4 regions of the Paenarthrobacter sp. YIM B13468 genome follow, and region 4 is predicted to be linked to each of the others. Evidence: riboswitches for the same ligand, from Rfam matches in the RefSeq annotation. Region 4 holds a riboswitch; each other region holds the start of a gene.
The links. A riboswitch is a leader RNA that binds a small molecule or an ion and turns the genes downstream of it on or off. The one in region 4 is predicted to bind S-adenosylmethionine.

Region 1: another riboswitch for S-adenosylmethionine. It lies ahead of ACFX4T_RS18860 (DUF1737 domain-containing protein); the one in region 4 lies ahead of ACFX4T_RS09080 (homoserine O-acetyltransferase).
Region 2: another riboswitch for S-adenosylmethionine. It lies ahead of ACFX4T_RS00800 (aminotransferase class V-fold PLP-dependent enzyme); the one in region 4 lies ahead of ACFX4T_RS09080 (homoserine O-acetyltransferase).
Region 3: another riboswitch for S-adenosylmethionine. It lies ahead of ACFX4T_RS17475 (hypothetical protein); the one in region 4 lies ahead of ACFX4T_RS09080 (homoserine O-acetyltransferase).

Annotation. Positions count from the first base shown of each region.
Region 1 covers NZ_JBHZPI010000021.1:76,348-83,885, reverse strand. Annotated here, with positions in the region: gene ACFX4T_RS18875 (PLP-dependent cysteine synthase family protein) at 127-1,179, opposite strand; gene ACFX4T_RS18870 (aromatic amino acid ammonia-lyase) at 1,176-2,789, opposite strand; gene ACFX4T_RS18865 (NtaA/DmoA family FMN-dependent monooxygenase) at 2,792-4,120, opposite strand; SAM riboswitch class IV at 4,287-4,398, shown strand; gene ACFX4T_RS18860 (DUF1737 domain-containing protein) at 4,413-4,679, shown strand; gene ACFX4T_RS18855 (rhodanese-like domain-containing protein) at 4,676-5,086, shown strand; gene ACFX4T_RS18850 (O-succinylhomoserine sulfhydrylase) at 5,087-6,295, shown strand; gene ACFX4T_RS18845 (hypothetical protein) at 6,306-6,902, shown strand; gene ACFX4T_RS18840 (glutamate--cysteine ligase) at 6,899-7,538, opposite strand, start outside.
Region 2 covers NZ_JBHZPI010000001.1:174,359-181,896, forward strand. Annotated here, with positions in the region: gene ACFX4T_RS00785 (MFS transporter) at 1-1,062, shown strand, start outside; gene ACFX4T_RS00790 (metal-dependent transcriptional regulator) at 1,109-1,822, opposite strand; gene ACFX4T_RS00795 (class I SAM-dependent methyltransferase) at 1,832-2,587, opposite strand; gene ACFX4T_RS00800 (aminotransferase class V-fold PLP-dependent enzyme) at 2,784-4,193, opposite strand; SAM riboswitch class IV at 4,225-4,338, opposite strand; gene hisN (histidinol-phosphatase) at 4,520-5,332, opposite strand; gene rsgA (ribosome small subunit-dependent GTPase A) at 5,387-6,502, opposite strand; gene aroA (3-phosphoshikimate 1-carboxyvinyltransferase) at 6,505-7,538, opposite strand, start outside.
Region 3 covers NZ_JBHZPI010000019.1:17,776-25,313, reverse strand. Annotated here, with positions in the region: gene ACFX4T_RS17490 (DUF559 domain-containing protein) at 1-558, shown strand, start outside; gene ACFX4T_RS17485 (helix-turn-helix domain-containing protein) at 652-1,227, opposite strand; gene ACFX4T_RS17480 (sodium:solute symporter) at 1,494-3,035, shown strand; SAM riboswitch class IV at 3,236-3,355, shown strand; gene ACFX4T_RS17475 (hypothetical protein) at 3,371-3,670, shown strand; gene ACFX4T_RS17470 (hypothetical protein) at 3,683-3,877, opposite strand; gene ACFX4T_RS17465 (VIT1/CCC1 transporter family protein) at 4,156-5,319, shown strand; gene ACFX4T_RS17460 (matrixin family metalloprotease) at 5,440-6,276, shown strand; gene ACFX4T_RS17455 (matrixin family metalloprotease) at 6,394-7,308, shown strand; gene ACFX4T_RS17450 (LOG family protein) at 7,327-7,538, opposite strand, start outside.
Region 4 covers NZ_JBHZPI010000007.1:155,993-163,530, forward strand. Annotated here, with positions in the region: gene ACFX4T_RS09060 (histidine phosphatase family protein) at 1-297, opposite strand, end outside; gene ACFX4T_RS09065 (CPBP family intramembrane glutamic endopeptidase) at 411-1,178, shown strand; gene ACFX4T_RS09070 (VOC family protein) at 1,280-1,918, opposite strand; gene ACFX4T_RS09075 (bifunctional o-acetylhomoserine/o-acetylserine sulfhydrylase) at 2,145-3,461, shown strand; SAM riboswitch class IV at 3,659-3,773, shown strand; gene ACFX4T_RS09080 (homoserine O-acetyltransferase) at 3,788-4,909, shown strand; gene ACFX4T_RS09085 (hypothetical protein) at 4,916-5,347, opposite strand; gene ACFX4T_RS09090 (winged helix DNA-binding domain-containing protein) at 5,391-6,548, opposite strand; gene ACFX4T_RS09095 (SGNH/GDSL hydrolase family protein) at 6,593-7,438, opposite strand; gene ACFX4T_RS09100 (alpha/beta hydrolase) at 7,507-7,538, shown strand, end outside.

The sequences.
Region 1 (7,538 bases), on a different contig from region 4:
CCAAAACGCCGCAGGACGTGACAGAGGGACCCCCAAAACACGGCGGGACGTGAGAGAGGGACCCTCAAAACACCGCGGGACGTGAGAGAGGGACCACCAAAACGCCGCCGGATGTGAGAGAGGATCCTATTCGGTGGCGTCGAGCGCCAGGTGGATACCGTTCTCTGCCAGCCACACCGGGTTGAAAGCCTTGCTCAGGTAGTTCGTTCCGGCGTCGGGCGCTATGGCCACCACCACCGAACCGTGGGGTGCGGCCCGGGCTACCCGCAGGGCAGCGGCCACAGCGAGCCCGGATGATGGACCCAGCGCAAGCCCTTCTTCGTCGAGGAGCCGATGCACCGTGGAGTAGACCTCGTCGTTGGGGATGCGCAGGAAACGGTCAACAATGGAGCGGTCAAAGGCCTTGGGCCATTCAGCCTGGGGCCAGGAGTTACCCACCCCGTCCACCAGGATCTCCCCGGGGTGTCCACCGCTGTAGGCGGAGCCGTAGGGGTCGGCACCCACAACTTCAAGGTGCCCGCCCGGCCGCGATGCTGCAACTTTCTCTTTCAGGAACCGGCCATTGCCGCTGATGGTCCCGCCGGTTCCGATCCCGGCCACGAAATGCGTCACAAGGCCGTGGGTCTGCTCCCAGATCTCCGGTCCGGTGGTTTGGTAGTGCGCCGCGGGATTGGCAGGGTTGTCGAACTGCATGGGCCGCCAAGCACCCGGCGTCTCCGCGGTGATTCGCGCTGCCACAGCTCGGGCGTTCTCCGGCGATTCCGAGGGCGCGCTCCAGTCCGTCAGGACCACGCGCGCACCATAGCTGTGGAGTGCGGCGAGCTTCTCCTGGGAGATGGTGTCGCCGGTAACCACCACGACGGGATGCCCAGTCAGCCGGCCAATGAGTGCCAGCCCGATCCCGGTGTTGCCGGATGTGCTCTCCACAATGGTTGCGCCCGGCTGCAACTCCCCTGAGCGCTCGGCCGCCCGGACCATGCTCAGCGCTGTGCGGTCCTTGATGGATCCGCCGGGGTTCTCGGACTCAAGCTTGATGTGGATGGTGCTGCGCAATCCACGGCCCAGGGCCTCCAATTTCACCAGCGGAGTGTTGCCCACTTTGTCCAGGACGGAGGCATCCAGGCCGTCCGGCAGCCCTGCCGCCGAGTGTGCGCCATGTTTGCGGATTGCAGTACTCATATGGTCCCTTCCCTTTCCGCCATAGGCGGCAATTCCAGCGCCACCACATCACGCAATTCCTCTCGCGCACGCTCCACGAGGTCCGGAGCCGACGGCCGATCCGCCAGCACATCGGCCAGTCGGCCCACGACAGCGCCAGTCCCCTTCCCGAGCGGCTGCGCGGCCCCCGCTTCGAGCAGCAGATACGACGCCGTCAGCGCCTCAATAGCAAGCAATTTCTCCAAAGCCCCCAAGGACTTTTCGAGTTGCTGCAAGGCCAGCGGCGCCAAAGTGGAGTGGTCCTCGACGTCGGCCGAGAGGGTGGGTGCCCCGAGCGTCGCCGGCGCTGCCAGGAACTTCAGTTCGGACAGCAGTCCCGCTGCCGAGTACCAAAGCAGCCCGGGCAACTCCTCCTGGACAAGGGCTGCGGCCGGTCCGGATTCAGAAACGGCATTCGACGACGAAGCCTCCAGGTGCCCGGCGGCAGCCTCCAGATGCCTGGCCCGGATCACCCGCTGTGGCGGATACAGCTTGGCGATGCGCCGTTCGCTGGCAATCCCCACGTGCGCCAACGCAAGCCGCAGGCCCTCAAAGGAAAGAGCCAGTTGCATCGGTTGGAAGTTCCCGCCAGACACCATTTGCCCGGATTCAATATCAACCAAAGGGTTGTCGCCACGTCCGTTGAGCTCCACGTTCAACGCAGCGCCGAGCTGTGAAACCAGGGAACGAAAAGCGCCATGTGTCTGGGGCGCAGCACGGAATGACAAAGCATCCTGCACCGAGACCTCGGGACGAACGTCCTCCAACCAGCCGCCGCGCAAAAGGTAACGAACCGCGGCGGCCGAGTCCTTCTGCCCGTCCACCGCCTTGCCCGCTTGGATAGTCGGCGAAAACGGGCTGAGGTTCCCGCCGCCGTCGTACCTTGCGATGGCCTCAAGCGAGAGGGACAGCGCGACGTCGGCGAGTTCCGCCAGCTGCTGCAGGCGCACCAAGGCGAGGGTGCCGGCGCCTACGGAGTACGCGTTGGCGCTGACCACTGCAAGGGCCTCACCGGGAGCTAGTCGCAGCGGCTGAAGTCCGGCGTCGGCGAGCGCTTTCGCCCCGGGTACCAGGGTGCCGTCCCCATCGATCGCTTCACCTTCACCGATGGCGACGGCGGCGACGGCGGCGAGCTGGGTGAGGTCCGATGAGCCGACTGAGCCTTCGCGGGGGATGGCGGGAAGAACTCCACGGTTGAGTAGTTCGGCATAGAACTGGGCGGTCTCCGGGCGTACACCAGAGCCGCCACGGCTGAATCCGATGAGCCGGGAGAGGATCACGGCGCGGGCGGAGGGCCGGTCCAGATAGCCGCCCACACCACTGTTGTGGTATCTCACTACTTGGATTTGATAGGCAAGGACCGATTTCTCCTCCACAGCCGTATCGCGTCCGGATCCGAGGAGGGTGTTGAGGCCGTAGACTCTCTGACCTGAGGTCGCAGCGCGCTCCAGCACTTCGCGTGAGCGGCCGATCAAAGACAACGCATCGTGGTTGAGTTTCACGTGAAACGCCGGATTCAAGGCAGCCTGCGCCACGCTTGCAGGGTCCACGGGCGATGTGCCGATCACCAGGGTCCTGGGTTCGGAGGACATCGTCAGAAGTCCAGAAGATTCTGGCGGAAGCCACCGTCGCCGTAACTCTTCCTCAGCAGGCCACGGCGTCGCAGTTCGGGGGTGAGCTTGTCCAACACGCCGTGCACAGTCACGGGGTCTACGAAGCCGGAGAAGAGGAAGCCGTCGCCGCCCACGGCCTCGCCGGTTTCTTGAAGATAGTCCGCGATCTCGGTAACCGTGCCGATAATCGAATCGCCGGCACCACCGCTTCGTGCCTGCAGGATCTGGCGCAGGGTAGACCCCGGAGGCGCTGCCTTGGCGAAGTGCTCCAACGTGCCTTGGTTGCTGTTGGTGCTCAATTCAGGCAACGGCGCATCGAGGTCGAACTGCTTGAAGTCGATCACAGAGAGGTAGGAGATCGAGTTGAGCTGGCTGTCGATATCACGCTGTGTAAGCTCGCGGCGCTGCGCACGCAACTCCTCGGCCTCGGCGGATGAACCAACCACCGTGGGCTTCAGCACGAAAAGGACCTTAACGTCGTCGAGGTTCCTGCCCGCCTTCGCAGCCTCGGCACGGATGGAATCCCGGTAAGCCTTCATGCCGTCAACGCCACGCGCCAAGGCGATCGCCACATCTGCATGCCCACCCGCGAACGCTTTGCCCCGAGGAGAAGCACCGGCCTGGACCAGTACGGGCTCCTCCGGCAGAGGCGCCGTGTTTAGTGGACCCCTGACCTTGAAGAAGTCGCCTTGGTGGTTAATCGGATGCACTTTGGTGTGGTCGGCGAACACGCCCGCCTCAACGTCCTCAAGCACGGCGTCGGGTTCCCAGCTGCGCCAAAGCTGCCGGACGACGTCGACGAATTCTTCCGCCTTCTCATACCGAAGGTCGTGTTCAATCTGCTGATCCAAACCGTAATTCTGTGCTGCGAGGTCACTGCCGGAGGTGACAACGTTCCAGCCGAGCTGCCCCTCGGAGAAGTGCTGCAGCGTGGCCAAGAGCCGGGCGGCTGTGAAAGGCGGATAGAACGATGCGCTGACCGTCGGCACAATTCCAAGGTGCTTGGTGGCGGAAAGAAGGTACGGCACCAGGGCCAATGGATCATGCTTGGGCGCAAAGGAGGCGTGTGCCAGCGAGACCTCGGCGGAGCCGCCATAAGTATCAGGAACAGTGAGGGAGTCCTCGATAATGAAAAGGTCAAGGCCGGATTGCTCGAACGCGCGCACAGCGTCTTGATACAGGGCAGGTTTCTTCCAGTCGTAACCCAGGCTGTAGCCGGGAGTTCCCCATCCCTGGACACCGAAACCGTGCCCCACGAACCATCCAAAATGCAGCATGGACTTGAGTGTAGAACTGCCTTGTCCGTTCACCGCGACCTGATTTCTTGCGAAGTTACAGGGGGTCGTACTGCGTCAATTATGCTCCCGGGGCGTCATATTTGGGCTGCTACTCCAGCACCGGCCGGTTACGCAACATGACGAGCACGTAACCGCCTGCAAGTGCGGGCCGCCACCGCGGGATGCTACTTTTTTCTTGAGTAATGAGCACCAGCGCAAAGCCCTGACTTGCTGGTCGGCAACCCTCTCTCCGGCGGGGTGCCTCAGGTGACTACTCGGCGTATCGACACTTCGAACTGCAAGCGTGACTGAGGAGCACCAGCCAATGCCTGAACCCACTGAAGAAAAACTCTCCTACCGCCTGATTACAGGCCCGGATACCCGTGAATTCTGCGAGCGGATCACCACGGCCCTCGCCGACGGCTACGTGCTCCACGGCAGCCCGGCAGCCACGTTCAACGGCACGGATGTCATCGTGGCGCAGGCGGTCGTCCTGCCCGCTGCCATCGCCAACGCAGACGCCGCCGTCGCGAATGCCGTTGACCAGCTGGAGAACGACGACGACGACGAAGCATTCGAGGGACACGCATGAGTTACGCAGGTGACCTGACCCCGCAGGACGCGTGGGCCAAGCTTGAAGAAGGCGCCATCCTGGTGGACGTCCGCACCGAGGCCGAGTGGGCCCACATCGGCATTCCCGACACGAAGGCCACAGAGAATGATCCCCTGTTCATTCAGTGGAACCTTGCCGGTGGCATCCCCAACTCCCGCTTCATCGAGGACTTGCAGCAGCAGGCACCCGAGGGCGAGGGCGTGGAACTCGTTTTCATCTGCCGCTCAGGCCAGCGCTCCATCTCCGCCGCCATCGCCGCGACGCAGGCCGGGTTCACTGCCTACAACGTGCTTGAGGGCTTCGAAGGTGACCCGGACCGCTACGGCGAACGCACCATCAACGGCTGGAAAAACCGCGGCCTGCCAACGAACCTGGGGAACGACTAAGTGACTTTCAATCCCGATGCCGCCAGCTGGAGCCCTGACACACAGGCAGTACGCGGTGGCCTTGACCGTACCAACTTCCAGGAGACGTCCGAACCCGTTTTCCTGAACTCCGGCTTCGTCTACGAATCCGCTGCAGCCGCCGAACGCGCCTTCACCGGCGAGGACGAACGTTTCGTTTACTCCCGCTACGGCAACCCGTCCGTGGCCACGTTCCAGGAGCGGTTGCGGCTGCTCGAAGGAACCGAGGCATGCTTTGCGACGGCGTCCGGCATGTCTGCGGTCTTCACCGCCTTGGGTGCCCTGCTGGCAGCCGGGGACCGCGTGGTTGCAGCCCGTTCCTTGTTCGGCTCCTGCTTCGTGATCCTCAACGAGATCCTGCCGCGCTGGGGTGTCGAGACGGTATTCGTCGATGGTCCCGACCTCGACCAGTGGCGTGCTGCCCTCTCAGAACCGACCACCGCCGTGTTCTTCGAGTCGCCCTCCAACCCCATGCAGGAAATCGTGGACATCGCCGCCGTCAGCGAGCTTGCGCATGCTGCGGGAGCCACCGTCGTCGTCGACAATGTCTTTGCCACTCCGCTGCTGCAGCGTTGCGGCGAGCTGGGCGCGGACGTGATCGTGTACTCCGGTACCAAGCACATCGATGGCCAGGGGCGTGTCCTGGGCGGTGCGATCCTGGGCACCAAGGAATTCATCGATGGCCCGGTCAAGCAGCTGATGCGCCACACCGGTCCGTCGCTCTCCGCGTTCAACGCCTGGGTGTTGACCAAGGGCCTGGAAACCATTGGCTTGCGCGTGAACCACAGTTCGGCCTCCGCTTTGAAAATCGCGGAATGGCTGGAGCAGCAACCCGCCATCAGCTGGGTCAAGTACCCCTTGCTGAAATCGCACCCTCAGTACGAGCTCGCAGCCAAGCAAATGAAGGCCGGCGGTACCGTGCTGACATTCGAGTTGCTGCCCTCGTCCGGGCGGTCCGCCAAGGACGCCGCGTTCGCGCTGCTGGACGGACTGCGCGTCATCGACATTTCCAACAACCTGGGCGACTCCAAGTCCCTCATCACGCACCCGGCCACCACCACCCACCGGGCCATGGGACCGGAGGGGCGTGCGGCAATCGGCCTTTCAGATGGTGTGGTCCGGTTGTCTGTGGGGCTTGAGGACGTAGACGATCTCATCCTGGATCTGGAGAAGGCCCTCAAACAGGTCTAACCTTCATGCCATGAGCGTGAAGCATCCCTATCGCCGTGCCGGAACGGTCATCGTTGCCGGCACGGCGGTGTGGTTGGCAGGGATCTCACCGGTCTCGCGCGTCTACATCACCCCCGGTGCCGCCGAACGTCTTGGTATGCTCGAGGCCGGGCAGCGTGGCTGGGTTATAGGGCAGCACCTCGCTGCTGCTGGAACCGCCGCGGTGCCGGTGGGATTCGCAGCCTTTGCCCGTCGCCTTCCGGGCGGACGGGCAAAGCGGTGGGCTGTTGCAGCCGCGGCCGCCTTGCTCGCAGGTGCCCCGCTCTTTGTATCCAGTTTGTCGCGTCGGGCCTCGGACCTGGAACGCTTTGCCTACGGCCGCGGATCCAATGCGCCATTCCTGGCCTACTCTGGGCTCCACGTTCTTGCCTTGGCGGCGCTGGGCGGAAGCCTCCTGGCATCCCCCGCCAAACGATGGATCGGAGTCACTGCTGCAGCCAGCGCGCCCATCTACGGCGCCATCCTTGTGGCCAAGAAGGACATCCCGCCTTTCGTGTTCTACCTCGTCGAAGGCTTAGCGGGGGCGTACCTGATGACGTGGGAAGAGACTGACTCAGCAGAAGCCTAGGGCCTGCGGACCCTGGTCAGGATGGGCGCCCGCTCCTTGCGCGAGTCTGCGGTGGCGCCGCGAATCGTCGCCTTCACCGCATGCCCAACCACGGCCCCCAAGGCCTCGTTGCTGGGCGGACTCCCCGGCGGATTTTGGGCGTCGCGTTGCCGATTGTTGAAGCGTTCTGCTGCTTCGCGTTGCTCCCGGGCTCCGTTCCCGCGCTCAAGAATGTCCGAGATTCCGGCCTTCACGAGCTCCAGTTCACCTTGGTCATCCAGGACAGGGCTCAGGTAATCCACCAAAGCCCAGACAACGTCCGCTGCCGGTTGGGGACGGAAGTCGCCGAAGTCCAGAAGGTCTCCGCCAAGTCCCGAATTGCTCGCTTGCCAACTTGCCATCCGGAGCAGGGCTGTCGGCACCGAGGCGGGCTCAACGCCGTCGAGCATTTCCAGGGAAGCGGTCTCAACCAATGCCCTCACCAGCACTGCAATCACGGCTGCGTCCTCCGAACGGAGGCAGACGTCAGCCACCCTGACTTCCACGGTGGGATGGTTGCGGGAGATACGGGCGTCGAAGTAGATCATGCCCTCGTCAAGGAGAACTCCTGTGTCCAGGAGGCGCTGGACCATGCGCCGGTAGGCAGTCAACGAGCCA
Region 2 (7,538 bases), on a different contig from region 4:
ATTACGTCGTTTTCTGGCCCCTCCCAGTCCAAAGCCATAGGCCAATGGTCCGGATGGACGAGCGCCGCTGCCATCGTGGCACCACTGATTGGCGGAGTCTCCGTGGACCTGCTGTCGTGGCGGGTTATTTTCTTCATCAACGTCATACCTGCTGTCGCTATCTGGCCCATGCTCGCAGGTCTTCGCGCCTCGGATGCGGCCAGGGACAAGAGCAAGCGAATCGACTACCTCGGTGCCGTGCTGGCCATGATTGGGCTAGGTGGTCCCGTCTATGCATTCATTGAACAGGGCCGGATGGGTTGGATGAGCGTCCAGGTATGGCTGCCGCTCCTAGTCGGTGCCATGGCGATGGTGTTGTTCCTGGTCCACGAGGCCAGGACCAGGGAGCCGATGTTGCCGTTGAGGCTGTTTGCCATAAGGAACTTTGGTTGGGGCAACCTTGCAACGCTCGCGATTTACGGTGGGATATCGCTAGGATTCTTTGTCCTGGGCATCTATCTCCAGCAGGTTGGGGGCATGGGGGCTACCATAGCGGGAATCGCCCTGCTTCCGGCGACCGTCATCCTGATGCTGACTGCGTCCTACTTCGGTGGGCTGGCTGGAAAGTATGGTCCTCGATGGTTCATGACAGTGGGGCCGCTGTTATGCGGTGTGGGCTTTCTGATGTCCCTCTCCATCCAGGAGCCTCTGAATTACTGGACCCAAGTGTTGCCGGGGCAGATCGTCTTCGGCGTGGGACTTACCACTCTCGTTGCGCCACTCACCGCCGCAATTCTAGGCGCGGTACCGCAAGAGGAGGCAGGGATCAGCTCCGCGGTAAACAATGCCGTGGCACGTATCGCAGGTCTGATCTGCATTGCCTTTGCCGGCCTGATCGTTGGTCCGGTGTTTACACGGGAGGGCTTGTACAACGCCTTGATTGTCACAGCGGCCCTGTTCGTTGTCGGGGGCGTGGCGTCCGCCGTCGGGATCCGTAACCCGCTTACCGAAGCGGCAGTTACCGCTGACAGCGCCCCGGATACCGCGTCCGACGACGGCGGGTCGGCCGACCAGCACAGCTAGCCGATGCACTGTGCATAGTCAACGCGGCACAGTCAGCGCAGCACAGTCAGCGCGCGGGAAGCACGCAGCCTTCGTGGACTTCGGCGCTTTGGACCCAAAGTGCCGCTGTAACTTCGTCCGCGAGATCGAATTCGCGCCGCTGGGGTCCGCTGCCAATCCGGACCACCAAGGCTCCGCCGAATGGTTTGCGCCCCACCACCTCCACAGGAGCATCCAAGGTGATCTCTTCCGACGCGAGATAGCGAAGAAGATCTGGATTTTCGTCGCTGATTCGGGTGATGCGGCCTGAGTGGCCTTCGTCCAACTCGATCATGCGGTACGCGTGAGGGAGTTCCACCGATCCGTCAGCCGAGGGAATCGGGTCGCCGTGAGGATCCCGGAGGGGATGGCCAAGCTTGGCGGCCATGCGCTCGATGAAGGTATCGGACACCGCGTGTTCCAACATCTCAGCTTCATCATGGACTTCGTCCCAGCTGTAACCGAGTTCGTCAACGAGGTAAGTCTCAATCAGGCGGTGCCGCCGGACCATGGACAGCGCCAGTCGCATGCCCTCCGGAGTCAGCCTGATGGCACTGTAGGGTTGGTGGTCCACCAAGCCTTGGTCCTTGAGTTTGCGGACCATTTCAGACACCGAGGAATTGGCAACGCCAAGCCGCAGGGCAAGCTGCGAGGACGTAATGGGTTTGTCCTGCCACTCCGTATAGGAGTAGATGACCTTAACGTAGTCCTCGATCGAGGAGGAGGGCGTACTGGTCTTCACACACCAAGCCTACCGTGGCGGGACGCCGTGGATCTTGCGTGCCCGCCAGGTGGTCGTTAGGTACGGCAACCCAACTAGTTGGCCTGGGGTATGGCCGAGATGATCGTAGAGGTACCACTCCAGGTTTCCCATGACCTTTGCGCGGGTGGCTTCATTTGCGCGGAGGTAGTAGCTGCGCGATTTTGTGAGCTCCATGATGTCCTCCGGTGACACCGCGTCCTCCCAGCTGGTGAGATGGCTCTCCAAGTCCGTGAATTCCGGTCCGATAACTGGCCGGAAACCGGGCTTGTGCACATCTCCGGCGTGCATGATTCGTGACAACCTGTGAACCCAGGGCACGGAAGTGTCCAGCTGGTTCCAAATGAGGCCAAGGACTCCATAGGGACGGAGGATCCGGGCAATCTCTTTGCTGGCTTTCATCGGGTCACACCAATGCCATGCTTGGGCAACGCTGACGACGTCGAATGCTGAGTCCCCCAGCCCCGTGGCCTCGGCTGTACCCTCCAACACCTCAACGCCGGGATAGGACTTTCGAAGTTGCTCCAGCATGTCTGTGGAAGGATCGACGGCGACCACTTGCAGGCCGCGTTCCACGAGCAACGCCGTGAATTTTCCTGTGCCTGCACCAATATCAGCTGCGGATTTCGCTCCAGGAGGAAGAAGCCAATCCACTGAGTCTGTGGGATATCCGGGCCGAACCCGATCGTAGTGTTCGCCGCCGTCCTGGAAGCTCTGGCCCAGTTCGTGGCGTCGCGTGGCATGCAGCTTGGGACCACCCGGCCTGCCAGCGCTGCTGGAAAGAAGGCTGCCGGAAACACTTCCGCCGGAATCCCGAGGGGAACGCACGGCCACGCACTGACTCCTTTACCGCGAACGCCATTTACCCTACGAATTTACCGCACGGGCGACAATGATGATCCCGGCCTGGGCCAAGGCACCGCTGACCAAACTGTGGCAGTGTTTAGTCGATCGTGCAGGGTGCAGCCCCTGCGGTGCCCGGGGTGTTTGGTGCCCATTCCGGATAGGTGCGGTGGTCATTGGCCGGTACCCATCGGCCCTCATCCACTACATAGTCCCAACCGAGACCCGTGCGCTTGAGTTCTTCGATACCAGCGAGCAGTCGTGTGGCATCCTCCAGACGCGAGCCTACGCCGAAGCTGGCTCGCAGAGAGCCCGAAGGGAGGCCGAGCCGCTTGAGGAGGGGATGGGCGCAGAAGCGCCCGTCACGAAGTCCTACGCCGTGTTCGGCGGCGAGGTAGGCGGCGACCAGCCCGGCGTCGAATCCTTCCACGGAGAAGTTGACCACGCCGATGGTGTCCTCGGAGTCGCTGAAGATCCGGTGAACGGTCACGCCGTCGATTGCTTCAAGTCCCTGTACGAGGTATGAGCGGATGGCAGCTTCATGGGCGTGCCAGGCCTCTTGATCCAAGTCGGCGAGCACCTGCGTCGCACGGGCCAGTGTTGCCGCGCCGAGGACGTTGGGGGAGCCGCCCTCATGGCGTGCAGGACCGGAAGCCCAGCTGACCGAGTCCAAGCGGGCTTCACGAACGGCGCCACCGCCAGCAAGGTGGGGAGTGCCGGCGTCAAGCCAGTCAGGACGACCCACAACAACACCGGCGCCGAACGGAGCGTAGAGCTTGTGCCCGGAGAACACGATGTAGTCGACGTCTGCTGCGGCGATGTCGATGCGGCGGTGGGGGGCAAGCTGAGCGGCGTCCACCACAATCCGGGCTCCGTATTCGTGCGCAAGTGCCGCGAGCTCCGCGATCGGCAGGATTTCACCGGTCACGTTCGAGGCCCCCGTGACCGCCAGCAGTGACACGCCGCCTTGGCTGAGTTCCTCGCGGAGCTTGGCCACGGTAGCTGTCAGTGTCGAAGCAGCTACGACACTGCGGTGAGGGACACCCTGCCAGGGGAGGAGATTGGCATGGTGCTCGATGTCCAGGTAAAGGACCTCGCCCGTTGGCTTTCCGTCCAGCTGAGGGAGGCAGCCCGCCAACAGGTTCAGTGAGTCCGTGGTGTTCCGGGTGAAGATCACGGAATCGTCGGGACGGCCACCAACGAACTCCCGGACGATGTCGCGGGAATTCTCGTAGACCGAGGTGCTGATCTGGGAAGCGTAGCCCGCGCCGCGGTGGACACTGGCGTAGTAGGGGAGGATCTCGTTGAGATACGCAGAAACGATTGTCAAGGCTGGAGCGGATGCTCCGTAGTCAAGGTTGGCGTAGCGGACGTGGCCACCCTGGATCAGGGGAGCTTGCAGCTCTGCACCTGTGACGGCGGCCAGGGGCCTGCCTGCAGCGGCTTCGTGCCTTGCTTCTTCGACCACAAGGGACGTCAGATCGGTGGAGTTGAACGTAGCAGTGCTCATGGGACCTCACTCAGGAGGGACCCCCTACGGGGATCCGCGCTTGCCGCATCCGTTCCGGACCGGCCGGGTCGTCACCCGGGGCACCCCACCGCGAATGGAGGGTTGCCGGCCAGCAAACCGGGGTTTAGCGCTGGCACTCGTGACCTGTAAAGAGGTTAGGTCACGCCTCTGGCCTGTTCCAAAGTCGCCCGCTTTGTTAAGCACATTGTTACGAAGGGTCTTCAAACTGGGCTTTGGGCGAAGAAAAGTCGGCGGATGCCCCGAAAAGGAGGCACCCGCCGTCGAAAATTCTGTGCAAAGCCTGTTTGCTTGTTGGTGCTGCTGGGTCAGAGGAGGTCATCCAGGGCAGGGTTGAGCCGCTTGAGGACCTCTGAATGCAGGATGGAGTTGGTGGCCAGGGCGTTGCCGCCGAAGGGGCCGTCCTCGCCTTCCAACGAGGTGAACCGGCCGCCGGCTTCCGTCACAATGGGAACGAGTGCTGCCATATCGTAAAGATTCAACTCTGGCTCGCAGGCGATATCCACAGCCCCCTCGGCAACCAGGCAATAGGACCAGAAGTCGCCGTAGGCGCGCGTGCGCCAGATGTCTTCCGTCAGCCCCAGGAATTCGTCCAGATTGCCGCGTTCCTTCCAACCGGAGAGGCTGGAATATGACATTGAGGCATCCGCCAACCGCGACACGTTTGACACCTTGAGCCGGGTGGCTGAAGCCAGTGAGCGGCCCATATAGGCGCCCATGTCCTTTGCTGCCCACCAACGCTTGCCCAGCGCGGGAGCGCTGACAACCCCAACGACCGGCTCGCCTTCGTCAACGAGTGCAATCAGGGTGGCCCACACGGGAACGCCCCGAACGAAGTTCTTGGTTCCGTCGATGGGGTCGATGATCCAACGCCGGGAGCCGTGGCCGCTGCTGCCGAACTCCTCGCCGAGGACGGCGTCACGGGGGCGGGAACGCGACAATTGGCCACGGATGGCTTCTTCCGCAGCCTTGTCGGCATCCGTCACGGGCGTGAGGTCAGGCTTGGTCTCGATCTGCAGATCCAAGGCCTTGAAGCGGTCCATGGTTTGGGCGTCCACGGAATCCGCCAGCACGTGGGCCAGTCGCAGGTCGTCGTTGTAGCTGGAAACGGGTTGGGTCATGCCACCAAACTATCGTGAAACGTTCCCTGCAGTTGGATCGTGGTGCACCGACACTTAGTTGACGGTACCGAGTTCCTTGGTCTCTTTCGCTTCCAACCGCGGGTCCGCGCCCAGCAGTCGCCGGAGCGAAGACAAGCGGGCCACTCCGGAAGGACCGGCATGTCCCTCGTTCACCCACCCGTCAAGTCCGCAATTAATGGCGCTGGCATCGTGCTTGCAACCGCGGTCGCAAGTTTCGGTGCCAGGTTCCAAATCGGGGAAGGAATGCAGGATGCGGTCGGGGTCCACGTGTGCCAGGCCGAAGGAGCGGATACCGGGTGTATCGATGATCCAGCTACCGGGAGGTGCGTCTGCCAGCTTCAGGGCCAACGCCGACGACGACGTGTGCCGGCCCCGCCCGGTGACGGCGTTGACACCACCGGTAGCACGCTCGGCTCCTGTGAGGGCATTAACCATGGTGGACTTGCCGACGCCCGAATGGCCCAGCATGACAGTCACTTTTCCATCAAGGTGGGCCCGCAATTCGGCAACGGCGCGGCTGTCCAGCCGCGCTGACAGTCCGTCGTCAGAGCGGGCGTCAATGCCGGACGCTTCATCGTCTGCCGTACGGCTGATGATGATGGGAAAGTCCAGGCTGAGATAGTTGGACAACAGCTCGGCAGGGTCCTTGACGTCTGCTTTGGTGACGAGCAGCAGGGGCTCGATACCGGCGTCGTAGGCTGCAACCAAGGCGCGATCGATAAAGCCGGTTCGGGGCTCCGGATTGGCCGCGGCGACCACCACCACAAGTTGGTCTGCGTTGGCCACCACCACTCTTTCGATGGGGTCGGTATCATCAGCGCTGCGCCGGAGCAGCGTCCTGCGCTCCTGTATGCGGACCAGTCGGGCAAGGGTATCCGGCTCTCCCGATACATCGCCCACCAAAGCGACAAAATCGCCGGGAACAACAGGGTTTCGTCGGAGTTCACGCGCGCGTGCAGCGATGATAATGCGTTCATCAGAGGAGTCTTCCCCAACGATGGCGGTGTATCGCCCGCGGTCCACCGTGATGATCCGGCCGATGACCGCGTCATCATGACTGGGGCGGTCCTTGGTGCGGGGCCTTGATCCTTTTTTGTTCGGACGGATCCGGACGTCGGATTCGTCCCAGGAGCTTGCGTCGCGGCCCATGGTCAGTTGCTGGCCTCACTGGTGACGGTTTCATCGTCGCCTGTGCCCTGCTGCAGCATGGCCTCCCACATCTGGGGAAATTCGGGCATCGTCTTGGACGTGGTGGCGATATCCTCCACCTGAACGCCCTGAACGGCGAGCCCCAAGATAGCGCCCGCTGTAGCCATGCGGTGGTCGGCGTAGCTGTGGACGACGCCTGGATGCAGGGTGGCAGGGCGGATAATCAGGCCGTCAGCTGTTTCTTCCGCGTCTCCGCCGAGCCGATTGATTTCAGCGGCCAGCGCGGCGAGTCGATCGGTTTCGTGGCCACGAAGGTGCGCGATGCCGGTCAGCCGTGAAGGACCTGTAGCCAGTGCGCACAGCGCAGCGACCGTGGGCGCGAGCTCACTGGTTTCGTCGAAGTCGGCGCCTCGGATTTCCGGGCCACCCTTCACCGTGAGCGTACCGTTTTCGAGCGTCACGGTGGCACCCATCTCAACCAGGATGGTACGCCACAGGTCACCCACCTGGGTGGTTTCGGTGGGCCAGTTGGGGATCCGGACGGTACCGTGGGTTGCGAGGGCTGCGGCAAGGAACGGGCCGGCGTTGGAAAGGTCCTGTTCGATCCGCTGATCGAAGGCATGAATGGGGCCAGGCGCCACTCGCCAGTGGTTGGGCACCGAATCGTCCACCTTGACGCCGACTCCACGAAGGACGGCCACGGTCATATTGATGTGGTCCAGGCTGGGAACCGGCTTGCCGACGTGTTCCAGATGAAGGCCTTCGGTGAACCGGGCGCCCACCAGCAGCAAGGCCGAGACGAACTGGGACGATGCGCTGGCATCGATCACCAGGTGGCCACCCCGAACCTCGCCAGTGCCATCCACCGAGAAGGGAAGGGCCGACGGCGTCCTGCCGCCTTCGGTGGCGACAGGAACTCCGAGAGCGAGCAGTGCTTCGATGATGGTCCCCATGGGCCGCTTCCGGGCATGGGGATCGCCGTCGAACATGGTTGGACCATTGCGTAGCGCAGCTAAAGGTGGAACGAAGCGCATGA
Region 3 (7,538 bases), on a different contig from region 4:
TTCGTCAGACACAGAACCAACAGGTTCGATCCCCATCCCACTCTCCCCATTGCCGCCGTCGAGGACGTCGTGCTGCACGCAATGGCGTGCTTGGAACCACCCGCATCAACGGCAATCGCAACATCGGCGATTCGCTTGCACGGTGTGCCATTGGAACTACTGAAGGAGCAGTTACGGGGAGACAGGTCGCGGCCTGTTCTCGACGCCCTCAATGAGCTGGACCTGAGTGCGGAGTCCATTGTGGAGGTCGATGCACAGCACCTGTTTCGCACTCATGGCATCGCCTTCAACTCCCAAGTAGCGATCCCTGGAATCGGGCGCGTCGACTTTCTCATTGAGGACTTCCTCATCGTGGAAGTGGACGGTTTCGCGTATCACTCAAGCAGGAAATCCCTACGGAATGACCTTGCACGGAATAATGCCTCCATGGTCAACGGATTCTTGGTGCTGAGGTATCCGCCGGAGGTCATCTGGTTTGAACCGGAGCGCGTGCTTGCAGAAATTCGGGCAGTCCTCAGCCTCCCACGCGACGCTCCTCCCCGGTTCGTTACGCAGTGAACCCGGCCAGGCCACGGGATTCCAGGGCCCACTCACCAAATCCGAACGGCAAACGGCGGGCAACTGGGACGGACCGCGGAGCAGCGGGAAGGTCTAGCGGCTCGCTGCGGGCACCAGAACCCAGAGGACCTCGACGGTTTCGTCCGTGGGATTGACCCACGTATGGGGTTCCCTGCCTGGGAAGGAGAGGGTGTCCCCTTCTTCGAGGTCGTACTCCTCGTTGGTCAGGATCAGTTTGATGCGTCCCTTCACCACATGGAGGACGTCAACATCGCAGTCAACGGCGTAGAGCTCGTTTTCACCACGACCCCGCGGTTCGATGGTGGCCTGAAGGATCTGCAGCCGCCGCTCCGATCGGGCTGTTAACAAGCGCTCCACAATGCCCTGGCCACCCAGGGAAATCCGGGGGCCGTCGTCGCGCCTGGTCAGGTGCGTTTCCGGAGCGGCAAACAAGTCTCCTACCGACACGGACAAGACCTGGCAAAGGGTTACAAGTGAAGCGACCGACGGCGAGGTCAGGTCGCGTTCGACACGGCTGAGGAAGCCTTTGGTTAGGCCTGTCGCGTCCGCCACTTGCTCGATGGTGAGCCGCTGCGCCTGGCGGGCTGCGCGGATTCTGGAACCAATCGCAACGGGAACGTTGCTTGGTTCAACGGGGAGAGCCTTCATTCACGAACCTTTCAGGCCTGTCATTGGGCCCTGTCATTGCAGCAATAGTAGCGGGACCGCGGGCCTCCGGAGCCCTTAACAGCCCGAGGATGACCAAAGCCCCTTGACTGTTACTCCCATCACAACATATCCTCATAGGCAACAAGTGTTGTCTGTGAGGCACAACACGATCCCCAATCTCCCATCATCAGCACGGAGACTTCGGCACTTCCCAGGAGTATCGTCGAAACCCCCAAACTCCGTGCACCAGCTCCAAGGAGCCACTCATGGACTCATCGTTCATAAACATCGCCATTGTGGTGGTGTACCTGCTTGCAATGCTTGCATTCGGCTGGTGGGGCAAGTCCCGCACCAAGAACAACAGCGACTTCCTGGTGGCAGGCCGCCGCCTGGGACCCTTCCTTTACACAGGCACCATGGCCGCGGTTGTCCTTGGTGGCGCATCCACGGTCGGCGGCGTCGGCTTGGGCTACAAGTTCGGCATCTCAGGGATGTGGCTGGTAGTCGCAATCGGCTCCGGCGTCCTCCTGCTGAGCTTGCTCTTTGCTGGCACCATCCAGCGCCTGAAGATCTATACGGTTTCCCAAATGCTGAGCCTTCGCTACGGCAGCAAGGCCACGCAGACCTCCGGAATCGTGATGCTCGCCTACACCCTCATGCTCTGTGCCACGTCCACCGGCGCATACGCCACCATCTTCGTAGTCCTCTTCGACTGGGAACGCTGGATGGCGATCGCCGTCGGCGGTGCAATTGTGCTTGTTTACTCGACCATCGGTGGCATGTGGTCCATCACGCTGGCCGACCAGGTCCAGTTCATCATCAAGACCGTAGGCATCTTCTTCCTGATGCTCCCCTTCGTCATGAACGCGGCCGGAGGACTCGATGGTATCCGTGAGCGCGTCGGTGCGAGCTTCTTCCAGATCGACGGCATCGGTGTCCAGACGATCATCACGTACTTCGTCGTTTACACCCTTGGACTCCTGATCGGCCAAGACATCTGGCAGCGCGTCTTCACGGCCAAGACTCCAAAGGTTGCACGCTGGGGTGGAGCGACCGCCGGCGTTTACTGCATCCTTTACGGTGTAGCCGGTGCCTTGATCGGCCTGGCCGCCCGGGTGGCGCTCCCCAACATCGATGTCGCCAACCTCGGCAAGGACGTGGTGTACGCCGAAGTGGCAACGCACATCCTGCCCATCGGCATTGGCGGCCTGGTCATGGCCGCAGCTGTTGCAGCCATGATGTCCACCGCTTCAGGTGCCCTGATCGCCGCCGCCACGGTGGCTCGCGCAGATGTTGTTCCGTTCGTCGCCAGCTGGTTCGGCAAGAGCATCAACACCGACGACACCGAAAACCCTGAGCACGACGTCAAAGCCAACCGCTACTGGGTTCTGGGCCTGGGCATCGTTGCAGTGGTGATCTCCATGGCCGCGCAGGACGTGGTTGTTGCCCTCACCATTGCCTACGACATCCTGGTGGGCGGCCTCCTCGTCGCGATTCTCGGCGGCCTGGTGTGGAAGCGCGGAACCGGTATCGCCGCTGCATGGTCCATGGCAGTGGGCTCTGTATTGACCCTGGCACTGTTGATTCTGTTCGCGATTGGAGTCATTCCGAGCGTCGATGGCGTCTACGCCAACGAACCCATCTACTACGGCCTGGCGGCCTCGTTCGTGGCCTATGTCGTGATCTCCCTCCTCACGCCGCCCACCGAACCCGAAGTCCGGGCCGCCTGGGACAAGCGCGTGGCCGGGGCAGTCTCGGAAGAACTGCCGCTGGAGGCCCACCCGGTCAGCAGCCACAACGCCAGCTAGCTGACGCCCAGCCCCGAGTAATGTTCGACGGCGGCGCCGCCCCTTTCCGGGGCGGCGTCGCCGTTGCATTTGCCGTCCCGCTTCGCGCGCTGCGAGGCCCACTCTGCGCCCCATCCACACCCCTTGGCACGCACACCGGGCCCCACAACAACCCACCCGCAGTTCTTCAGGACAGCACTCCTCCAGTACAGTGGTCCCAGCTTCAAGAGAGGTGGCGCAAAGCTCCGACTGGCCACACACCAACCCCATGTTCACGGGTGGTTCGGATGAGGAAGCGGCCCGCCCCGGACCAGAGACAACCGAGCGGGCAAGAGCACTCCCTAAAGGAGCAGTCCTTGCCGTACCAAGGTGTAGTCAGCCCAACTCAAACGACCCCCACCAAATCCGAGACGCCCACCGTTCCGGTGATTCCCGGCGTCGACCTTGTCCGTGGGACTGTGACCCTGTTCCTGAACGGTGGCCTGACCCGGTTCCGGCACCCTGAAGCGCAGCTGTTGGCGCGTGCTCTTGCCCAGGCTGTGCGTCCATCGCGGTGGTGTGCATCGTCGAGGACTTTGACGGTGACTGTTGCAGCGCTGGGGCGTCCGGCCGGACTGGAGCGGCATTTCACCTTGGATGAGGAGGGCCCTGCCTAGAAGAAAAGAGTCCTAGAATTCTTCGTCTTCTTCCCCGCGGAATTCTTCGGTTTCATCCAGGGGGACAACCCGCTCGTCGTCTTCAGGGACGTCGATTTCCTCCACCCAGGGTTCGTCGACTTCCTGGTCTTCGCTGTAGTCGTAGGCGGGGTCTGACTCGATGGTCTCCCGTTCCGGGTGGTTGGCGTGCGGTTCGGTGGTGTCCATGCTGCAACCTCCGTCTGGTGGGCTGGCAAGCAGCCTGCTGACCGAGTGCGGGGAGGGCCCCCGCCCCTGTCCTTCCATCTGAGCACTGTGCCTGAAGAGGGTCAAGGCAGCGGCCAACATGGACCCAAGGAAAGGCTCGAAGCAGAGGATTGCAGCTTCGCAAATTAAGGCATGCCGAACATTCCAACTAAGGAATACCGGCCAAAAATCCGCGCCAATAAGCGGTACAGTGGGCGTGCAATGGGGCCGCAACTACCCCACCCAGCACAGGAGAAAAAGTGCAGAAGCACCAGGAATCCCACGGTTCGTCGAGCCCCGCTCCGGACCCCGCCCCCGGATCCGGAACACCGCCCCAACCGGTCCCGCCCACGTCCGCGGACATCAGGCGCTGGCGTCAATACCTGGCCGACGAGCGAGCCGAAGCCGCCGTCTACCGGGAACTCGCCCAACGTCGTGACGGCGAAGAACGCCAGATCCTGCTCGCCTTGGCCGAGGCAGAAGGAAGGCATGAGGCACACTGGCTGAAGCTCCTCGGAGAGCACGCTGGAATGCCGAAGGGGGCGTCCACCCGGAGCCAGCTACTTGGCTTCCTGGCCCGGCACTTCGGCTCGGTGTTCGTGCTCGCCCTGGCCCAGCGAGCGGAAGGCCGTTCCCCCTACGGTGCAGAACCTGCCGCGACTCCGGCCATGGTTGCCGACGAACAAATCCACGAAGAAGTTGTCAGGGGCCTGGCCACCCGTGGACGCAACAGGCTCTCCGGTACCTTCCGCGCCGCTGTTTTTGGGGCCAACGACGGCCTGGTGAGCAACCTTTCACTGGTCATGGGCATGGCCGCAACGGGCGTTCCCAGCCCGGTGGTCCTTATGAGCGGTGTTGCCGGATTGCTGGCCGGGGCCCTGTCCATGGGTGCCGGCGAGTACGTTTCGGTCCGCTCGCAACGGGAGTTGCTTAACGCCACGCTGCCCACGCAGGCTACCCTCACAGCGGCCCCTTCTTTGGACATCGAACACAATGAGCTCGTGCTGGTGTACTTGGCCCGCGGCATGACCCGCGAGGCCGCCGAGCACCGCGCCGCCGAGCGCATGGGACTCTTCAGCTGCGACTGCGATCCCAGCCTCTCCTTGCAACCCGAGAAGGAGCAGCCCGCCGATGACCACGAAACAGTCGGCTCTGCCTGGGGCGCTGCGATGTCCAGCTTCTGCTTTTTCGCCTCGGGTGCGATCGTGCCGATCCTTCCGTTTATTTTCGGCATGACGGGTGTGGCGGCACTGACAGTAGCCGGTGTTCTGGTAGGCATCGCGCTCCTGGCGACTGGCGCCGTCGTCGGGCTGTTGTCCGGGACCTCACCGCTGAGCCGTGGCTTCCGGCAGCTGGCGATCGGCCTGGGTGCCGCGGCCGCCACTTATGGGCTTGGCCTCGCGTTCGGAACGTTGATCGTCTAGGCGGTAATGTTGGTTCGTCCTCCGCGCAGCCCCGCGTGACCGGGGCGTAGGGAATGGAGAACCGTGGATTCGGAGCAGCCGCCGTTGCGCGCGCCAAAACACCGTCGTGCGGGCACAATGCTGCGAATTCTTCGCGGCGTCCTCATGGCTGGTGTCGCCGCCGTCGTGGCTGTCCTTGTCAGCGGTTTGCTCCACGGCGATCCGCGAATCATCGGGCTGTTTCCGGGTGTGGCCCTGCCCAATTCGCCCAAAAGCGCGCCGATCCAGCAGACCCCGGCCCGGGCCCTGGACGCGCCGCCTCCAGGAATCGACGAGGCGGACGCCCCGCTGGCATCGCCGCCGCCCCCAGCCAGCGCCAGCGATTCGTACAAGTTCCTGGCAACCAACGACGACGGCACTCCGGTTGGGTACTCACCGTGCCGTCCCCTGCACTACGTCGTGAATGCCGCTACCGCACCGGAGGGTACGGATGCCCTGCTTGCCACCGCAATCGCCAATATCTCCGCGGCATCCGGAATCCAGTTCATCAACGATGGCAGCACCGATGAGTTGCCTACCGCAAAACGCGAACCGTACCAACCGTCCAAGTACGGTGACCGGTGGGCACCCTTGCTGATTTCGTGGACCACGCCCGAGACGGCTCCGGCGCTGGCTGACACCGTCATCGGTACGGGCGGCAGCACCATGTACTCACTCAACAATGGTCCCAAGAGCTACATCACGGGCAGCCTGGAGCTCGACACCCCGCAAGTGGCTGAGCTTCTGGCCGAGGAAGGCGGTTCGGACTACGTGCTGGCAGTCATGCAGCACGAACTGGGGCACGTCATGGGTCTGGATCATGTCGATGATCCGGTTCAGCTGATGTACCCGGAGATCGGCGCTCCTGACGGATTGGCTGCTGGCGACCTGAACGGTCTTCACCTCCTGGCCTCGGCTCCTTGCCGCAAGGACATCTGAAGCAACGCGGCTTCTCATGAATCGCCATGGACTCGCGGCCCCATGGGCTCTATCCTGACGGAAGCGGCCGACGGCGGCGCCCCACCGTCCGAGTGGGCCGTCCCGTGAGGGGGTTCGATGGAACCTTATGGGTCGCCAGAGTGGCCAGACCCCTATCCCCCGCCGCCTTACCAGCAGCACGCCAAGCCGCCGCCCCGGCCCCCCATCAAGCACAGCAGCATCGCGGCCATCCTGTTCCTGTTCGGCGTTCTCGGTTTGGTCTGCGCCGGCGCATATTTCAGCGGCGAGCTGCAACAGTTCTGGTCCGATTCCACGACGCAGAGCCAAGCGCCGCGGCCCGGGCTGGTTCCCTTTGGCCAACGTCAGGATCCGCTGCCCGGCTTCGAGGAAGCCGACGCACCCCTGGGCACGCCGGCGCCGTTGCAGCGGACCAGCACTTCCTACAAATTCCTGGCCGTCAAGGAGGACGGAACTCCCCTGGCATACTCCCCTTGCAGGCCGATCCACTACGTGGTCAACGCAGATCTGGCCCCAACGAGCTGGTATTCCATGGTGGAGGACGCCGTTCGGCAGGCCAGCCTCGCCTCCGGACTGCAGTTCATTTATGACGGTCCGACGTCCGAAATCCCCACGAGCAACAGGGCCGGCTACCAGCCCACCACCTACGGTGACCGCTGGGCGCCTGTGCTGATTGCCTGGACCACGCCGGAGCAGGTGCCGCGGCTGACCGGACAAACAGTGGGCTTGGGCGGAAGTTCCTCCATCGGCCTCAGCAACGGCTATAAGGCCTACGTGACCGGCTCGGTATCGTTGGATGCACCGCAGTTTGCCGGGATCATGGACTCACCCCAGGGCAAGGAAGTGGGCACGGCCGTGATCATGCACGAACTCGGACACGTTCTAGGTTTGGACCATGTGGATGACCCCCGCCAGCTGATGTACGACCAAGCCTCGTGGGTTCGCGAATACGCCGCCGGGGACAAGACGGGCCTTGCCCAGCTCGGCTCGGGTCCCTGCAGCAAAGACTTCTAGCCCGCGCAGCAAGGACTTCTAGCCCGCGGCCACCACTGCGAGCGCGTCCTCCACAGTATCCACCAGGAAAATCCTGTCTGCCATGGGCCTCCCGGCCGCGAGGCTCCGCAGCATCGCCCATGCCGGGTAGGTGTGTTCCCAATGGTCGCGGCCTACCAGGACCATGGGAGTGATGGTTTCGGGGGCTCCGTAATAGTTTTCGCAGGCGTCCTGGAAGATCTCCTGCACGG
Region 4 (7,538 bases):
CTGGTCCTCGATCTCCCCGGCAATCTGAAAGTTGGCCCAGTCCTGCTCACGGAGCCTGGGTTCTTCGATCACGCGCTCGATCAGCGGTCCCAGGTCCAACGCTTCAAGAGTCTGGTACGCCCGCAAATAGGGGGAGACATAAACGCAGACCTGCTCGCCGTCGAGCTTCCGCCGAAGGGCTTCGCCCGCTATCCGGGCCTGTTCAATTCCGGGTTCGGTCAGCGGAATGCGGTAGTCCGGCACACGGTTGTAGATTGACGTGTCGGCATTCGCGGCTGACTGGCCGTGCCGGATCATGAAGATTCTCCCTGGGGCACTCATCCCACCAAGCATAGGGGGCTGCCTAAGGGTGGAACGGGAACGTGCGCAGTTCACGGCAAAGTGGCAGGAACTACAGGCAAGATAGGTACATGCTCCTTGCTTCCCGCCGCCGCCTGCGCGCCGAAGTACTCATCGTACTGGGCCTGTCTTTGGGCCAGTCCGCTGTGTACTCCGTGGTGCAGCTACTGGACAAGATGACGCGCGCGCCGCTGTCCGAGGCAACGTCGACGCTTAACAGGTCCCAAAGCACCCGCGAGTACTTCGACCTCACGTACCAACTGCTGGACATTATCTTCGCTTTGGTGCCGGTGGTCCTGGTGTTCTATTTCCTGTCATCGCATGCCCAAGGTGGCCGGGAAAGTGCGAGTGGCTTTGCCCGGTTGGGGTTCAACTTCGCACGCCCCGGCAAGGACCTCTTGCACGGACTGGGACTCGCAGCCGCCATTGGCATTCCTTCACTTGGCCTGTACGCGGCCGGTCGCGCCCTCGGAATCACCACCGCCATTGTGCCCAGCGGCCTGGAGGCTTACTGGTGGACAGTACCTGTGTTGATTCTCTCCGCGATTCGCCACGCGATCGTTGAGGAAGTGATCGTCGTGGGATACCTCATGGACCGCTTCGGAAAATTCGGCTGGAGTACGCCGCTGGCCATTGTCGTGAGCGCGGCCCTTCGTGGCAGCTACCACTTGTATCAAGGCTTCGGGCCGTTCATCGGCAACTTCGCCATGGGCTTGGTCTTCGCCTGGATCTATACAAAGACGAAGCGGGTGATGCCTTTAGTCATTGCACATGCGCTGCTGGACATCGTCGCGTTCGTTGGCTTTAGCCTCTTCGGCAAGGCGATAGGCCTGGGGTAGGGATCCTTGAAGCTAGTGGACCCTTAAAGAGAAATTCGGCCGCCATCGGTGGGTGACGTCGTTGGCACCCGCTGATGGCGGCCGAAGCTTGAAGGCGTGCGTCAGATGGTGACGGCGCCGGATGCGGTTTCGAAAGTGACGGACATGATGCCAGGCGTACCGTGCGGGGCCATCCACTGGACAGCGACGTCCTCGAGTGGCTTCTCCACGGGTTCGCCCAGCCATTCGGTAACGCGTTCCGCCGAGCCCGCAATCGTGAGGCTAGACATCTTGACGTCACTCTCGTAGACCTTGGACGGGTGCAGTGAGGGATCGCCCTCCCACTTGAGCAGGTACGGCACCTGGGGATCGGCGATCAAGCCGAGAATGCCGATCTGCTGCCACACGAGTTCGCGGCCATCCGGGAACTTGCGGTTGCCCGGAACAGCGGAGCGGCCGAGGCGTTCCTCGAAGGGGGCGAGGTCGTCAACGGCGACGCACCAGCCCATCCAACCGCCGCCAGCCGCCGAGCGTGCGCGGACTGCCTGGCCAAAGGGTGCCTTGTCAGAAGCAGGGTGGTCCAGGACCTCTACGACTTCCAGGTATTTGTTATCCGCCAAGGGAATGATCATGTTCCGGGTGCCGAAGCGCGGGTGCACTCCGCCCCGGACTGCGTCCACTCCCAGAGCTGCGGAAATTCGTTCGGTAGTGGCCAAAAGGCCATCTCGTTCACAAGCGTAAGAGACGTGATCCATGCGCATGGCTTCATCTTGGCACTTTGTGATCGGGGTCTCAGCTAAGGCGAGCCTAACTAACATGGGACGTTATTCCGCGCTACCGGAACGCGTCACGCCGGGTCGCGTAAAGACTGAAAAATACTGTCTTCGTCACAAAACTGTCCAAGTCCCCGGGCGCTTCCTAGACTGGCCCCAGCCCACGCCTACAGCGATCAACGGCAAATCCGCGCGCCACTAAGAGGAGAATTCAATGTCCCAAGGATGGTCTTTCGAAACCCGCCAGATCCACGCAGGCCAGGAGCCTGACTCTGCCACGGGAGCGCGGTCGCTTCCGATCTACCAGACCACGTCCTTCGTTTTCCCGAGCGCAGAGAGCGCAGCCAACCGCTTTGCACTGGCCGAGCTCGCCCCGATCTACACTCGTATCGGCAACCCAACACAGGATGCCGTGGAGCAACGGATCGCCAGCCTCGAAGGCGGGCTGGGCGCGTTGCTCCTTAGCTCAGGACAGGCCGCGGAAACCTTCGCCATCCTGAACATTGCCGAGGCCGGAGACCACGTCGTCGCCAGTCCCAGCCTTTATGGCGGCACCTACAACCTGCTGGCGCACACGCTGAAGAAGTTCGGCATCTCCGTGACGTTCGTGGAGGATCCGGACAACCTGGACCAGTGGCGGGACGCCGTGCAGCCCAACACCAAGCTGTTCTTCGGCGAGGTGGTGTCCAATCCGCGCCAAGACGTGCTGGACATCGAGGGCATTTCGCGCACCGCGCATGAGGCTGGTGTGCCGCTCATCGTGGATAACACGCTCGCCACCCCCTACCTCATCCGTCCCATCGAGTGGGGTGCGGACATCGTGGTGCACTCGGCTACCAAGTATCTGGGCGGCCACGGCGCAGCGATCGCCGGCGTGATCGTGGACTCCGGAAACTTTGACTTCGGCAAGGACCCGGAGCGCTTCCCTGGATTCAATACTCCCGACCCCAGCTACAACGGACTCGTTTACGCCCGCGACCTCGGCAAGGACGGCGCGCTCGGAGCCAACCTCTCCTACATTCTCAAGGCGCGCGTGCAATTGCTGCGCGATCTGGGTTCGGCGGTTTCCCCGTTCAACGCCTTCCTCATCGCCCAGGGGCTGGAAACCCTGAGCCTGCGGGTCGAGCGCCACGTCTCGAACGCCACCAAAGTAGCTGAGTGGTTGGAAGCCCACGACGACGTCGAGTCAGTCGCCTTCGCGGGTCTGCCGTCCAGCCCTTGGTACGACCGTGGCCGCAAGTACGGGCCCAGGGGTACCGGTGCAGTGGTGGCATTCAACATCAAGGGTGGCGTCGAGGCCGGCAAGCGATTCGTCGATGGCCTGGAGTTGCACTCCCATGTTGCCAACATTGGTGACGTCCGCTCGCTGGTTATCCACCCGGCGTCGACTACCCACAGCCAGCTCACGGCCGAACAGCAGTTGGTTGCGGGCGTGAATCCAGGCCTTGTCCGCCTGTCCGTGGGAATAGAGCACGTGGACGACATTATTGCTGATCTTGAGGCCGGTTTCCGGGCTGCCAAAGGCGCTTAGGGGGCGTCCGATTACGGCAGCTGAACCTCGCGTTTGAGCCGTTAAGACAGCCGGTGCGCGGCCTGGCCGCCCGTCGACGAAAATTCGCCGGGCGGCCCTCCGCAGTGCGTGTTCCTGAACGAAGCGGCCCCAAACCGTCACACAGCTGTCACATTCTTCGCCAAAACAGCGGTATTTTTCCTAGACTCTACGTATTAGGTCATGAGTGCCAGTGACAGCCCCGGCTTGCTGGCCGGCAACCCTCCTCCGCGGTGGGGTGCCCCGGGTGAAGACCTGGCCTGTCGCACGCAAGGCGGCAGGCAAGCGCGAGGTTAGGTGTCAAAGGAATGACCATTACTGCTACAGCACCCCCCAAACCAGGCAAAGAAGACGGGACGGTCAAGTACGCCGGTGTAGGTTCGCTGGAACTTGAAGCCGGCGGTTTTCTCCCGGACGTTGTGCTTGCCTACGAAACCTGGGGTCAGTTGAACGAGGATGCGTCCAACGCCGTCCTGGTTCAGCACGCATTGACGGGAAGCACACACGTGGCCCGCGGTGCCACCGATGAGGAAGGCTGGTGGGAGCAACTCGTTGGCCCCGGTGCGACGATCGACACCAACCGGTTCTTCGTCATCTCCATCAACATTGTGGGCGGCTGTTACGGCAGTACGGGCCCGTCGTCCGAGGCGCCGGACGGGCGGCCTTGGGGATCCCGGTTCCCGCTGATAACTTTGCGCGACAGCACGGTGGCTGAAGCCCGTCTCGCGGATGCGTTGGGGATCAAGGCATGGCACGCCGTCCTTGGTGGTTCCATGGGTGGGGCGCGGGCACTTGAATGGGCGGTGACCTTCCCTGAGCGTGTACAGCGGTGCGCGGTTATTTCTGTCGGCGCCTACAGCACGGCCGAGCAAATCGCTTTCGCCCAGTCGCAGACGCTCGCCATCCGCCAGGACCCGAACTTCAACAACGGCGATTACTACGGCGGACCAACACCGGAGGCGGGCCTTGCCCTGGCCCGACGCATAGCGCACATCACGTACCGGTCAGCGCTGGAGCTTGATTTCCGTTTCGGCCGGGAAGCCCAGCACCAAGAGACGCCCCTGGCCGCTCCGGTCCTCGGGGAGCGTGGCCGCTACCAGGTGGAAAGCTACCTCGACCACCAAGGCACCAAGCTGGTGCGCCGGTTCGATGCGAACAGTTACATCGCCATCACCGAGGCACTCATGTCCCACGACATCAGCCGGGGCCGGGGCACGTTGCAGGAAGCCCTGGCCAGCGCCACTGCTGAATTCTTTGTGGCAGCCGTCGACTCCGACCGCCTTTATTTTCCGGCCCAGTCATTGGAACTGGCAAAAAATCTGCCAGGCAATGTGCCCGTCCACGTGATCGAAGCCCCCATCGGACACGATGGCTTCCTCACCGAAATCGGGCAGCTGTCAGCCCAACTACGCGAGGCTTTCTTCGCCTAAGCCGGCTCATCCGTTCATGATGTCGCCGCGCTGCTTCATGTAGTCCTCCATCGCGATCTCGCCGTTGCTGAACTTGAGGTCCAGTTCGGCGAGCTTTCGCGCGCGGAATCCTTGCTGCTCAGAGCCGCTGTGGCTCGGAAACGTAGGTGAAGAAGCGTTCGACGCCGGTCCTGGCGGCGGTGGGGCATCGGCAGGGCGGATGGTGGTGGGTTCCCCGGGATAGCCCGGGTAGTTCTGGGTGGGATATGGCGGTGCCGGATAATTCTGCTGCGGGTAACCCGGTCCGGGAAGATTCTGCGGAGGATAGCCGGGGCCCGGATAGTTTGGGCCCGGGAAATTACGGTCCTGAAGCCGGCGGGCCCGGGACCGGTTGTAAAGGCGGATCCCCATGGGAATCAGCCACGAGCAGACGATGATCCAGAAGATCAGATTGTTCACGGTGCAAGCCTCCTAGGTCTTAACCCAGCTTAGTCCCGCACTTTCACACGAGCTTTGTCTCCATGCCCAGGAACCTCCCGTAGCGTTCCACTTCTGCATCCAGGGCTTGTTGTTCGGCTGTTGTGACCGGCCTGTTCATCCTGATGTCGAGTTCGCAGATCCCGCCGGAGAAGCCGTGGCGCCACCATCCGGCCAACCTGCCATCCAGCAACACCACGTGAATGGGAGCATCACCCTCCGGCAAATAGGGCGCCCTTCCACCGAGGTAATGCCTCGATTGGGAATAGCCCATCACGTACTCGTCGTAGCACTGGATGAGATCGGCGCGGGGGAGGAGCGGCCCATCATCAGTTGGCGGGGGAGTCACTGCAAGTGCTTCCACGTCTTCGGCTGGCAAGTAGAAATCCAGGCCGTCAATTGCCACAGTCGCCAAGGCGCCAGGCATGGACTCTTCAGCTATCTGTAAGCCAAGCCGTACATCTTTCATGGTCAGTCCCGACCACGCGGCACAGTCCTTGATGGTGGCAGGACCCCGGCTGGTGAAGTACCGCAGGGCCAGCTGGCCCAAAGCCCATTCCCGGTCGTCGCCCGTCAACGATGCACTGCCATTATCGGGCACACGTTCGTCGAACAAGGCGTACGTCTGTTTCAGTGCACCCCCTGCAGAACGGACCGGGGCGCCGCTCACCAGGATTTTGCTGATCTCCGCGTGCATGAGGTGGTAAACGAAGCCAAGCCCTTTGCCAGGAAAGCCTGCCTGTTCCAGTACCCCGGCTAATTCTTCGCGCGTTTTGTGGGCTCCACCGGCCACCGCCTCGGCAAGGATGTGCCCGCTGCGGGCGGCGGCGTGCTCATCAACTCCCGTCTGCCTGTACATGCCCTTGTTGCCTTGATGAAGGCGCTCCGCAGACAACCCCATCAACCAGCCGAGATCGTCGCGGTGCACAAAATGCCACGTCGGCCGCAGGATATGCGTCCGGAGGATCCCGCCCTCAGCCACCGCCTGCTCAACCTCATCGGCGGTGACCCCGGGCGCACGCTGGGCAACGCTCCACCTGGCATAGGGAAATTCCTGCGACTGCACCGCAAGGAGGTTTCGCAGCACGTCATCAATGGTTTCGCCGTAGGGATTCCGCAACTGCTGCCGCCGGAGCCGAAGGCGCACAATATCGTCCGGCGCCAGCGAAATGTCAGCGTGCATCGCGGAGCTCTTTCCGCGCGTCAACACTGCAAGCGACCCTCACCCTAGCCACGCGGCAGCATGGTGCCGTTGGGACCAAAGACCGGTCCCGGCGTCGGGCGTTTGGGGGTAATACCGTCGCCGGAGGATCGATGCCGCAACCTGCGGATAACCCAGGGAACAAAGTACTCACGGGCCCACACCAGATCCGAGGAACGGGCCTCACGCCAGGTGCGGACCGGCAAGGGCTTCGGCACCAGGGGTTCGAGGGTGTGCTGGACGTTCAGGGCTTCCAGCACCATCATCGCGATGGTGTGGTGTCCCAGCGGTGAGAAGTGCAGGCGGTCTTCGTCCCACATCCGGGGATCGGCCAACTGCCTCAGGGACCACATATCCGCGATGATTGCGTCGTGCCGTGCCGCCACAGTCCTAAGGTTTTCGTTGTAAATGGCCACCTTGCCGCGGATGCGGCCCAACACCGAGGACGCAGTGTCCGGTCCGTTGAACAACACCACAGTGGCACCACCGGAGCCCAGTTCCTGGACTGCGGCATCCAGCTTCTCCGCCAACAGGTCCGGGTCGCCACCGGGCCGGATGAGGTCGTTGCCGCCAGCCGAAATCGAGACAAGGTCCGGCTGGAGTTCCAGGCAAGGAGCAATTTGTTCATCCACGATCTGCTGCAGCAGCCGCCCACGGATAGCAAGATTGGCGTAAGCGAAATCCTCATGACCGCGGCCCAGTTCTTCCGCTACACGGTCAGCCCATCCGCGGAAGCCGCCGGGGTTCTGCGGCTCGGGATCACCGATGCCTTCCGTAAACGAATCCCCCAGTGCCACGTAACGGCTCCAAGGGTGTGGTTGAACCGGTTCGCCCGGCTTCACCAATGAATTGACGTCACTCACGCTTTCCATCCTGCCTTGAACCTGCGAACCTACGCCACCGTAGGTTGTTACCCATCAGTAACTGCAAGAATAGACCCATGACTGAAGCCGTTGCATTCCCCACGCCCGT